DNA from 2 places in the Photorhabdus aballayi genome. Region 2 is predicted to be linked to the other one. Evidence: predicted binding sites of a transcription regulator. Region 2 holds the regulator's gene; the other holds the start of a gene.
What was found. Region 2 encodes LexA, which represses DNA repair genes until DNA is damaged. Its sites were predicted from a motif close to TNCTGTATGTACATACAGNA; they were not measured.
Positions count from the first base shown of each region.

Region 1: the regulator LexA is predicted to act here: its motif matches at 3,779-3,798, upstream of sulA (SOS-induced cell division inhibitor SulA).

Region 1 is NZ_JAPFCD010000006.1:102,382-109,052, reverse strand. Features, by position in the region: gene OO184_RS05370 (AAA family ATPase) at 1-459, opposite strand, end outside; gene matP (macrodomain Ter protein MatP) at 666-1,121, shown strand; gene ompA (porin OmpA) at 1,385-2,485, opposite strand; gene sulA (SOS-induced cell division inhibitor SulA) at 3,044-3,502, opposite strand; gene OO184_RS05350 (TfoX/Sxy family DNA transformation protein) at 4,007-4,609, shown strand; gene yccS (YccS family putative transporter) at 4,669-6,671, opposite strand, start outside.
Region 2 is NZ_JAPFCD010000020.1:44,870-51,540, forward strand. Features, by position in the region: gene OO184_RS12380 (DUF1266 domain-containing protein) at 1-501, opposite strand, end outside; gene zur (zinc uptake transcriptional repressor Zur) at 721-1,230, shown strand; gene lexA (transcriptional repressor LexA) at 1,521-2,126, opposite strand; gene OO184_RS12395 (diacylglycerol kinase) at 2,246-2,617, opposite strand; gene plsB (glycerol-3-phosphate 1-O-acyltransferase PlsB) at 2,747-5,206, shown strand; gene ubiA (4-hydroxybenzoate octaprenyltransferase) at 5,256-6,110, opposite strand; gene ubiC (chorismate lyase) at 6,138-6,650, opposite strand.

The DNA.
Region 1 (6,671 bases), on a different contig from region 2:
CGACAGAATAAGTACACCACCATTTACCTGATGAATCAGACCGGGTTGTAAGTGAATTTCTCCGTTGTGAGAATGGAAGCTGCCAAATAATTGTTCTGCTTCTATCCATTCACGATAAGCGACGCGTAATTCAGGTGTGAAATGGCCTTCTGTTGATGGTTGCCAGCTAATTTTCTGTTGCTGAATGTGATAATTGCCACCAATTTGGGGAAGTTCTTTCGTGAGCAATGGATGGATAGATTCAGCTAACGCTGACAAATAAGTATCACATTCTTCAGCTTTCAGTAGCATAAAAGGCTGGCGGGAATCCATCCGGCAAAAAAGCTGCAAACCACTATGTAGCCGTGATTGAACGGCTTCCATACTGGCAGGAGCCTGTTGGGAAGCAGAATGAAAAAGCGCATCATAAGGAGCGCAATTCGGCAGTAATGCCTGCCAGTCTAGTTTGTTAGTGGTCAAAATGATCGCTATATATTGTAAAGTAGGAAAGTGTCGATTATACAAGATTAAGATATAAACCAACATGGTTGAATGTTTGCTATTGTAGACACTTTATGTAAAACATAATTTGATCAAAAAGCAGATATTAATCTGTTTGGCTATAAGCAATTTACTGAAATAGTTGTTATGCTTATTTTTAGTTACGCTGTCACTGAGAAAGTAAGATGAAATATCAACAACTGGAAAATTTGGAATGTGGCTGGAAGTGGGCTTATCTGATGAAAAAACATCAAGAAGGCGAGCCGATTACTAAATATATTGAAAACAGTGCCGCTCATGCAGCAGTTGGTAAACTCATTGAACTTGAAAGTGAACCGGTAAGAGTACTGAAATGGATTGAGCAGCATATGAATCCTGATTTATTCAACCGGATGAAACAAACTATCCGCGCTCGGCGTAAACGGCATTTTAATGCAGAACATCAGCATACTCGTAAGAAATCCATCGATTTAGACTTTCCCGTATGGCAGCGCTTATCTGCACTTTCTCAGCGGCGGGGCAATACGCTGTCCGAAACTATCATCCAGTTAATTGAAGATGCTGAACGGAAAGAAAAATATGCTAATCAAATGTCCAGCTTGAAACATGACTTGGAAGCTATTCTGGGTAAGAAAGAGTAATTTCAGTTGTTTATAGGTTGGTATCGCAACAAGCGCCTTAATCAGTTTGATATACCCGTCATCTTTCAAGTTGCCTCTTTGTTGGCTGCATCCGCTCACCCGGTCACATAGTTATCTATGCTCCCGGGGATTCGCTCCCTTGCCGTCGCGATGCATCTTGAAATCCATAGGGTATATAAAATTCCACTATTGGTAAAAGAAAACCCCATCTGACAATGGGGCTTTCTGCGCTTTCGATGATTAATTATAACCAAGAAAGGCTATTATTGAGCAGATTGTGCTTGAGTAACAACTTCTTTAATGCCCTGAATCTCGATCTCTACGCGACGATCTGGCGCCAGGCAGTTGATTAGGTTAGGTTTGCGAACCTTATCACAGGTAGAACCGGTGACAGGATTTGCTTTACCGTGGCCTTCTGCGTTGATGCTGCCGGCAGGGATACCTTTAGATATCAGATGATCAACTACGCTTTGCGCGCGTTTTTGAGATAGTTCCTGATTGTAAGCGTCTTTACCGATACGGTCAGTGTAGCCTAAAACCAGTACTTTGCCCTGATTTGGGTCGATGTTTGCTAACTCAGTATAGAGTTTATCCAAAGTACGCTTACCTTCGGCTTTCAGCTCAGAACTTGCAAATTCGAACAACACGTCAGAACGCAGGGTAAAACGTTTATTTTCAACAACGGGTGCTGGCGCTGGAGTTGGAGCAACAACCGGAGCCGGAGCAACAACTGGCGCTGCTGCTTCATCTTGGCCGAAACGGTAAGAAACACCTACGCTTAACAGACCGTTATCAGGACGTGCGCCTACTGAACTTGCATCACCGACATTGTTAACCCACTGGTAGTCCAGACGAGTAGCCCAGTCTTTAGTTATCGCATACTCAACACCGATGGCTGCCAGTGGAGAAACACCGGTGTCATGATTTTTCAGATGAGTATTGGTTGCGCCGTAATTTGCTTTGGAATCTGCCCGCCAAACCATACCACCTAGGCGAGTATAGACATCCAAGTCATCCATAATTGGATAGCTCAGTTTGGTTGCCAATTGGAAACCGTGGGCTTTGAAGGCACCATTATTGACGCTGCCTTTGTAAGACATGCGACCTAACCAGTCATAACCTATTTCAAAACCTAGGTATGGATTGGCTTGATAACCTAAAAAAGCACCCGCACCCAATTGGTTTTTGTGAGTAGGGCCATTACCGATTGCACTGGTATAACCGTTGCCGTAGAAGTTTACGTCATGGTATTGGGACCAACCCAACTTACCACCGGTATACCAAGTGTTGTCTTTTGGAGCTGCTTGCGTTGCAGTTGTGAAAGCGGCCACTGCCACTGCTATCGCGATAGCTGTCTTTTTCATTTTAACGCCTCGTTATTATCATCACCCAATAGGCAATTGGCTTTGGGAGCCTTTTTACTGACTGCCTATCCCATTAGGCTTTCATTTGCCATTCTTTGTAATAAAAGCGAGCACTGAATTGTGCTCAAATTCTCCGGTACCATTATTGTGTGTACGCTTTGAATTTTGCGCGCTTCCATGTTCACTATTCACCCATAAGAATGACCTGCACTAATTTAGCATCTTTTAATATCTACTAAGATAGGCTGTTGAGCCATATTGATTAAAAACTCAGTTAGGAATACTGCACTTTCATAAAACGAGTGGACCAAACAATACAAGGGTACATAAGTGCAGTAACCTTTAATGGTGTAAAGTCTACAACGAAGTTAAAAAGTTACAAGTGCCCCTTGATTAATAGAGTAAAAAATTTAAAAGATAATGTATGGTTTTTTTTAAAAATTTACTATTCTTTACAACTAATCTTACCTTAATTAATTGATTTTAATTGTGATTAGTGATTTTCGGTCTGAATTGGTTATTTTGTGTTATAAATATTGCGATAATTCCTAGTTTTAGTCAATGATAGTAAATGGAATGGATTTTTAGTAAATCTGCTCGCGATTCAGCACAGTTGGTTTCTTTATTTGCATCTTGTGGGCGCATAATAAAGCCCAGTGCATGACCTTTTTGTGCCGCAGCCTGTAATTTTACGGTATCTCTTTCTGATAACTTTGGTAACCAGCCAAGTACCACGCTGTAATTACCACTCGCCAATGCTCTTGCCATTGCTTCTACCGTTGTAATGGAGCTGATGCGATTTAATTGGACAATCTTATCTAAAGGTAATCCGGAGTTAATTAACCATTGGCGGCTCAGTTTCTTATGTGGACTAACCCATAGCAACCAGCGGGCTTCATTTCCTGATTGGCGTAACAAAGGTAGCAATATACGATTAATGACAGCTTGGTTATCGCTATATTGGTTATCACTATATTGGTTATCACTATAAATCAATTCACTCACTATACCCGTCATCTTTCAAATTGCCTCTTTGTTGGCTGCACTCACTCACCCCGGTCACATCGTTATCTATGCTCCCGGGGATTCGTTCCCTTGCCGTCGCGATGCGTCTTGAAATCCATAGGGTATATACCTTCCGCTATACCTTCTTTAGCCTCTTTCACTACCCCTTCTCTTCTGGCTGAATTATCTTGTGTAGGTGAAGAGAGTGATAACTGCTTTTTGGCTGACTGATGTTTAGAAGGGTAAACCCAGGATGATTGGATGCCCATAATGAACCTCGTTACGATTAACTGTATTAATATACAGTATCTTCATGTCAGGCTAAGATCAAGTCTATTTTTTCAAAGAGCTTCGCAAATATTGACTGTAAATGGCTGTAAACTCATTTAACCATTGGCAGAGAAAATTGGATTGCGTATGTTTTTAATTGCTTGTTCCTGTTATTTATTTTGCTAATAATTGGGGCAAATCTATGGATAAGAGATTTATTTGCACAAAACTCATGGAGTGATCTGTATGTTTTTGTCTGAGGTACGTTTTACTCAACTCAAAAATGGTTTTTCTTCGTTTGGGACATTGACAAGGAAGCCACAGTTTGGTGGTTACAGTCTGTTAGCTGATGGGATTATGTTCGCTATTATTGCTGATGGAGAATTATATTTACGAGGAAATGGGCATGCTGAGGTACTATTTAAAGCCAGAGGAATGAAAAACTATATTTACTCGAAAAAGGGAGTGCCTGTAACTTTGCGTTATTACCAAGTTATTGAATCACTTTGGCAAGATCAAGAGTTGTTATCTCAATATGCGCATTTGGCTTATCATTACTCATTTATTGAAATGGCGGGTAAAAAGAAAATGCCAGAGCGCTTGAAGGATTTGCCTAATCTTGGAATGTCTTTGGAACGTCAGTTATGGAAAGTTGGAATATGTAAAGTTGAAGATTTGCGGTTGTTAGGCGCTAAAGCCAGTTATTTAAAACTTCATCAATATAAAAGAAAATTTAATGTTAGTTTATTACTTGCTTTGGCTGGTGCAATTGAAGGATGTCATTCAGCCGTTTTACCGGTACAGATCCGTAATGATTTATTACGCTGGCACAAGGAGCTGGCTTGTTAGATCTTTATCGTGAATAGCTAATAAAAGGGGCAGTCAACTGCCCCAGTATATCAATCTGGTTATAATTGATTAATTTGTTTAATGATATTAACGATTTCAGGTAGTAATTCTATTAATAAACGGGTTTGTTGCAATACCAGTTGCTCTTTACTATTTCTTTCTACCGGAGCTTGCTCGATTCTTTTTGCTATGTTGGCAGGTATTTGCTTAATTCTATCATCATCTATTAATGCCGGTTTTAATGCTGTATCGACATAACAAATAGCATCATTAAGAATATCCAGGATAACTTCATTATCCAATTTATCTCGATGTGCTCCCAACGCAGAGATGTAACTTAGCATGGTGTGATTTAGGCACAGTAGCCGGAATGCTTTTTCTTGAGAAGTCTGGTCACTTTTCGGCTCGGCAGACATGTTTGAAATAACGGATACTAGTTCTGCGTCACTATTATGGGCATCGCGACGGGCAATTCGATAGTTCAACCCATTATTTTTTCCCTGATGATATTGAACTAAAATGGCATCAAGGTAGCGACAATTGGTGTTCATCGTCCGGTTTATCACTTGTGATAACTGGCGAAATTTCCAATCTGGCCAAATGAAATTTACGGCTAACCAGGCGCTACCACAACCAATTAATGTATCAATAATTCTTGGTAACGCGACTTCAAAGCCTTCACCTAGCAAATTGAAGCATAATAATACCAATAATGTGATAAACAGGGTTGCATGTGCATACTGGGTATTACGGAAGACGAAGAACAATACGCCAGAAATAACAATTAGCACCAGTTGCCCCTCAATAGATGGCACAAAGTAAAGGATTGGCAAGCCGATCAATACGCCGGCAACGGTTCCTATTATTCTCAGTGTCAAACGGCGGCGGGTAGCGCTGTAGTTAGGTTGGCAAACAAACAGACTGGTTAGTAAAATCCAATATCCATGTTGTAAATTCAACAACTGGATCATGGTATAGCCACTACATAGCAGAACAGACATCCGGATTGCATGGCGGAACAGGGCCGATTGTGGGGTTAGGTGACGGTTGAGCCTTAGACAGATATCTCGCCAGCCAGTCAACGTTTCGTCAGATAGTTGAATTTCATCTTTTTTGTCTTTGGAAATATTGTCTCGTCCAGAATTCATGCTTGTTAATTGCGCATCAATCGCACGCAGGTTTTTCAGCAAATTATATAAGGCGGTAATCTTGAGGTTATGTCTCTGTTGTTTATTGAGTTGTTGTAGGGAACTTTCCAAATAGTTAAATGCACGTTCAATACGCGGATTGTGTTGGTATAGTTTGTGCCAACGTATTGATTGAGCAATCTGTTCACATGCACGGGCTTGCATAGAGAGGAGACGTTGAAAGCGGAACAGAATATCGCTGTAACGAAAAGTATGAAGTAGGCTTTGATATTGCACATGAGATGAACTTGCACGTTCGTGAATATCTTGCGCAACAAAGTAATAGTGCAGAGTGTGGTGGGTTCCACGTTGGCCGTTATCACCTTTCAGACGGGTCAGTAGGGAGGCTTTGGCTTGATTTAGTGTGTTAACTAAGACACTGTTTGCCATTGCCACATTAATGACGGATTGCTGGTATCCTTCTTCTATTATATCGGGATCAAACAGATTAGCTTTAGCATCAAGGTAAATTGCAAGTTGTTGGTAACAACGCGCCAGATTGTCTTGTAACGGACGGATAGGGAACAGTAAATGACCCGTTAAGGTTAGCAGGTTATACCAGATTGCACCTGTCAGCAGTAATAAGGGTTGTTGATACCATAATGGGAAAATAGATGAACCAAGCATGGTATAAATTGCGATCAGTAATGCCCCAAATGCAATAGTGGCATAACGCTGTCCGAGGGCGCCCAGTAAGATAAAACTGCAAGTGGATAACGCTAGCCCGATGGTAAAAAGCCAAGGATAAGGGAACAGTAATTCAATAGAGGCTGAAGCGATAAAGAAAGAAATCAGCGTGATCACTAGATTACGTAAACGACCAGTCAGACGATCATCAAGATCAGCGAGTGCTGCGGCAACAACGCCCAAGGTCA
Region 2 (6,671 bases):
CAGAGATAATGGGAGCAGGCAGTAACGATAGTTATCATGGGCAACTCGTGACTGTAAAGGATAATGCTCTAGAGTTTCACTCCAAAAACCTAGCCAATAGTCACTAACAATATTTAACCGTAATGCCTGGCGCTTCTCTTCTGGTAAAAGAGATAAGCCTGCTTGTTGATAATAACGCCGTTGCTCCCATTCAGGACGCTTAACAATGCGATAAATAATAACAGAGAGTAACATTACACCCAATAATGCTATACCTCCTACTTGTGCCAGAAGTAAATAGTCGGTATTAGGGACAGATACATTACCTATTATAAATAAAACAATTGCTACAGATAATACAATACCCATACATACCGCAATTACAAATAAAACATTAATCAATGCATATAATGCTCTTAGAAAAGGTAACTTTCTTTTTTCACAGATAATATGCTTCATTACCTGATAGCCTTTGACAGGGAACTGTCTATAATGAGGCTGATTTTGTAAAAGCTCTTTCATCACAAATGCTTCCTTTCCGAAAATTATCTGTCATATACGATAATTCTTGTCTGTATTATCATAAACTTCAAGAAAACATTATTTTTGCTATTGAGTACCAATTTAGCCAAATTAACTCCATCAGGGGACAATCACAATGAACTTTACTGGATAATATTTTCCATTGAAGAAACATGATAACATCACAATATTATCATCGTACTGGTTGTAAGGGGCGCAATGAAATTGATTAATCAAAAAAAGTTACTGGAACAGGCCGAAGTTATTTGCCAAGCTCGTGGAGTTCGCTTTACTCCGCAACGGCTTGAGGTTTTGCGTCTAATTTCAGCGCAGCCAGGGGCAATCAGTGCTTATGATTTACTGGATTTGCTACGGGAAGCAGAACCGCAGGCCAAACCGCCTACCGTATACCGGGCACTGGAATTTCTGCTGGAGCAGGGATTTATTCATAAAATAGAATCCACCAACAGTTATGTCCTGTGCCACCATATTGAGCAACCAAGCCACACCTCAGCAATGTTTATTTGCGACCGTTGTGGTTCTGTTACAGAACGAGATGGTGGAACCGTTGAATCCGCCATTCAACAGTTAGCAAAAACAGCCGGGTTCAGTTTACGCCATACCGTCATCGAAGCGCATGGCTTATGCTCACCCTGTGAAGAGATCGAATCCTGTACTAAACGAGGTGAATGCCAGCATGACCACAGCATTGAAGTAAAAAAGAAATAGATAGTAAGTAAATACTTACCTTTGGTACAGAGCCAGACTGAAATAAACAACCGCAGAATCACGTTTAAGATAATCATAATCACAACGATAAATTCAATATACCCGTTATCTTTCAAGTTGCTTCTTTGTTGGTTGCACTCACTCACCCCGGTCACATAGTTCGCTATGCTCCCGGGGATTCGCTCTCTTGCCGTCGCGATGCATCTTGAAATCCATTGGGTATAACATGATTCTGCCGGAATATTTCAATTCTTTAACAATCTCAAAAATAACAATTTGATATTTTACTATCAAGACCAGTTGCCGTTACGAATCACCCCAACCGCTAATCCTTCAATTGTCAGACTCTGTTCACTCAAATCCACCACAATTGGCTTAAATTCAGGGTTTTCTGCCAATAATTCAACGCTATTTCCAGTCTGCTTAAAACGTTTTACCGTCACTTCATCTTCAATACGGGCAACAATAATCTGCCCATTACGAACATCTTGTGTTTTATGCACGGCCAGCAGATCACCGTCCATAATCCCAACGTCTTTCATAGACATGCCGCTGACTCGCAACAGGAAATCAGCACTTGGCTTAAACAGTGCAGGATCAACCTGATAATGACTTTCGATATGTTCCTGTGCCAACAGTGGTTCACCTGCGGCTACACGGCCAATTAACGGTAAACCAGATTCTTCAAACAATAAACGGATACCTCTAGATGCCCCTGCGACAATCTCTATCACCCCTTTACGAGCCAATGCTTTCAAATGCTCTTCAGCCGCGTTAGGTGAACGAAAGCCAAGACGTGCTGCAATTTCAGCACGCGTTGGCGGCATCCCCGTTTGCGAAATATGGTCACGCACCAAGTCATAAACTTGCTGCTGCCTTGCGGTAAGTGCTTTCATTTCGTCCCCTGTTTGTTTATACAGTCAATATGTGAGTATATACAGCTAAATAACGATTGGGAACCTACCAGGGTAGAAAATTAGCCAATTATAATATAATACCTAACTATTAAACTAAATCAGGCCATAAAATAGCGCCAAAGGATGGTTCCCCAGACAATTAATGACAACATCATCGTCAGAAAGACAGCCGCCGATCCCATATCTTTCGCGCGACCCGACAGTTCATGGAACTCACTGCCAATACGGTCAACCACTGCTTCAATAGCACTATTCAGGATTTCCATAATCAACACCAACATCACTGAACCAATCAGTAAAATGCGTTCAACTGCGCCGATATCCAGATAAAAAGCAACTATTATAGCCAATATCGCTAAAATTATTTCCTGACGGAAAGCCGCTTCATTTTGCCATGTCGCCTTAATACCTTTCATCGAATATACAATTGCGTTAATGATACGGGTCAAGCCTTTGGATTGATTCGCCATAAATTATTCACACCAAATATGAGGTTATTTAACACTTTTCCCTTTTATTATTGTCTTAACACAACAGATCTCAACACCTGTTTCTGGTATGCTGGCAACGTGTTGCTAACAAGAGGCTTCAAGATATTTATGTCAAGTTGGCGTAAAATATATTATAAATTATTGAATTTACCACTAAAAATACTGGTAAAGAGCAAACTTATCCCTACAGATCCTATTACTGAATTGCGGCTCGATACGACACGCCCGATTCTATACGTGCTGCCGTATCATTCCAAAGCAGACTTACTGGCACTACGTCAGCAATGTCTTGAGCAGGATCTGCCGGACCCATTAAATTCACTGGAGATCGGTGACACTGAACTTCCCAGCTATGTATTTATCGATAATGGCCCACGCGTATTCCGCTATTGCGCGCCAAAGCAGGAATCCGTAAAAATCTTCCATGCTTATCTAGATCTACATCGCAATAATCCAAATTTGGATATTCAAATGCTGCCGGTTTCTGTCATGTTCGGTCGTTCCCCTGGACGCGAAGGGCAGAGCGCCCCATATTTGCGGCTACTCAATGGTATCCAAAAATTCTTTGCCATTCTCTGGCTAGGCCGAGATAGTTTTGTGCGCTTTTCAAACACAGTATCTCTACGCTATATGGCAACTGAGCATGGCACGGATAAGACTATTGCCCATAAACTGGCTCGTGTGGCGCGAATGCACTACTCGCGCCAACGCCTGGCAGCCGTTGGGCCGCGCCTGCCGGTTCGTCAGGAGCTGTTTAACAAGTTACTGGCATCGAAAGCGATAGAAAAGGCGGTCTCTGATGAGGCCCGCACCAAGAAAATCTCACATGAGAAAGCCCGACAGAATGCCATTAACATAATGGAAGAGATTGCTGCGGATTTCTCTTATGAAACGGTACGGCTGTCAGGCCGTGTACTGGGTTGGACCTGGAACCGCCTGTATCAAGGGATCAATGTTCACAATGCTGAACGTATCCGCCGTCTGGCACAGGATGGTCACGAACTGGTTTATGCGCCCTGCCATCGTAGCCACATGGATTATTTGCTGCTCTCCTACGTGCTCTATCATCAAGGCTTGGTACCGCCCCATATCGCCGCTGGCATCAACCTGAATTTTTGGCCGGCAGGGCCAATATTCCGCCGTCTTGGCGCATTTTTCATCCGCCGCACGTTCAAGGGTAATAAACTCTACGCCACGATATTCCGGGAATATCTAGGTGAGTTGTTTGCCCGAGGTTATTCTGTTGAGTACTTCATGGAAGGCGGTCGCTCCAGGACAGGTCGTTTACTCGATCCCAAAACGGGTACGCTGTCCATGACGTTACAAGCGCTGTTGAGAGGCGAATCACGCCCAATTACCATTATTCCAATTTATATCGGCTACGAACATGTGATGGAAGTTGCCACCTATGCTAAAGAGCTTCGTGGCGCAACCAAAGAGAAAGAGGGCTTTTTCCAGATGATACGCGGTTTGCGCAAACTTCGTAATCTGGGACAAGGCTACGTTAACTTTGGCGAACCCATCCCGTTGATCCAATACCTTAACAATCATGTTCCTAGCTGGCGCGATTCTATCGATCCAATAGAATTCCATCGCCCCGAATGGTTCAATCCGACAGTCAGCCAACTGTCTGAGAAGATTATGGTAAACATCAACAACACCGCGGCGGCTAACGCAATCAACTTGTGTTCAACTGCCCTGCTTTCGTCGCGTCAGCGAGCGCTAACTCGTGAGCAACTGCTTGAGCAACTGGATTGTTATATACAGCTCATGCACAATGCGCCCTACGCTACTGATGTCACTGTACCAAAGAAAACTGCGGAGGAGTTGTTAGAGCACGCTCTGCAAATGGATAAGTTCGAGGTAGACAAAGACAGTATGGGTGACATTATCATTCTGCCACGTGAGCGTGCAGTTTTGATGACCTACTACCGCAACAATATTCAACATCTATTAGTACTGCCATCACTGATTTCCTGCATCGTTATTCATCATCGCCGCATCAGCCGCGAAGCGTTGTTAAACCAAGTCGCCATCATTTATCCACTACTTAAAGCCGAGCTGTTTATGCGTTATAGCAAAACAGAGCTGCCAGAAGTGGTTAATACGCTGATCAACGAGCTGACTCGCCAGTGCCTTATCTGCAACAAGGAGCATGGCATGCTGGTGTTGAATCCAGCACGTATCCGCCCCCTGCAATTGCTGGCAGCCGGTGTCCGTGAAACACTGCAACGTTATGCCATCACCCTCTCTTTACTGAACGCCAACCCGGCAATCAGCCGGGGAGTGCTGGAAAAAGAGAGTCGGATGTTAGCGCAACGTCTGTCAGTATTGCATGGCATCAACGCGCCTGAATTCTTTGATAAGGCGGTATTTACTGCATCGGTCAATACACTGCGTGAAGAAGGTTATATCAGTGACAGTGGTAATGCGATTACAGCAAATACTCAGGAGCTGTATCAGGTATTAGGTGAACTGATGTCACCTGAGATTCGTCTTACTATCGAGAGTGTCAGCTTGCCGCCAGAGCATAACGACACCGAAGAGAGTAGTACCAAGGAAGGATAATCTTCTTAAATACTGGTGATAATGGTTATTCACATTATCACCAGATGTTTCAGACATAGCTGAAAAAGATGCCAAGGAATAGCACCAGACCAACGTAATTATTATTGAGGAATGCCTGGAAACAAAGTTCTCTTTCCCGGCCGGCGATCAATTTCTGCTGATAAATAAATAGCGTGCCCGCAAGCAACAGCGACCAATAGTAGATACCGCCCAGATTCATCATATAACCCACCAGCACCAGCACCAGTAACATAGCGAGTTGCAATAACCCTATAATCAATTTATCGAAACGACCAAACAGGATAGCGGTGGACTTAACGCCAATTTTTAAATCATCATTTCGATCAACCATCGCATACTGTGTATCGTAAATAACCGACCAGAAGATATTAGCCAAGAATAACAGCCAACACTCTAGTGGTAAGGATTCACTAACCGCAGCAAATCCCATAGGAATAGCCCAACCGTAAGCTGCCCCCAGTACAAACTGAGGAAGATGACTAAACCGTTTAACAAAGGGGTAAAGCCAAGCCAGAGCCAAGCCAACGACTGACAATCCGATCGCCATTTTATTTAGGGTTAGAACTAGTCCGAAAGAAATCAGCGCCAATACGGCAAACAGGATCTTACTTTCTTTCTCACTAATAGCGCCACTCGGCAGGGGACGTGTTTTTGTACGTTCAACACAACCATCAAATTTTCTGTCAGCAAAATCATTGATTGCACACCCTGCTGCACGCATCAGAAACACACCAGCAGTAAAGACTAATAATATGTGCATATCCGGAATGCCTTTACCGGCCATCCATAAAGCCCAGAAAGTCGGCCACAACAACAATAATGCACCTATAGGTTTATTAATACGCACTAAACGGCAATAGGCCAGCCATTTACTTTGCGCCATACTTCCCGCCACTTCTGTTTCCCCCTTTTAAATTTTACCTTTGTATACAGGTGACTCAGGTAAAAAGACTTCCGTCAATAATAACGGTTTACCTGATAACCTCAGCAATGATCGTCTCGCCCAACGGTTCCCCTGCTGCCCCACATGAATATAGTCGCGCGTTAATTTATTACCACTAAAAAGATAGCGCCCCAGTGGGACTGTTCCCAAATCAACCAAACTTTCATCAGGGCCGGTCAATGTTGATTCAGGGATTAACGTCCGCCCCAATAGCCAGGGAATATTATCACCGCATAGTACGATCTCACGCAGCCAATATCTTTGGCTAGTTAGCAAACGCTCACTTTCATCAGAAAGTTGTTCTGCGGTAATAAAACATTCTCTGAATGGTATGATACGAACACAATTGCAGTATTGCTCAAAACGGCGGGTCATGGAGCCTAATTCCATCAACCAATCTGAAATCTCATCAGGTAAAGTAAGCGAATCCACCGAAAGCCAATGAATTGGCGCCGTTGTTAATATTGAGTCAGCTAACATGTGATTTTCCATTAGACAAAT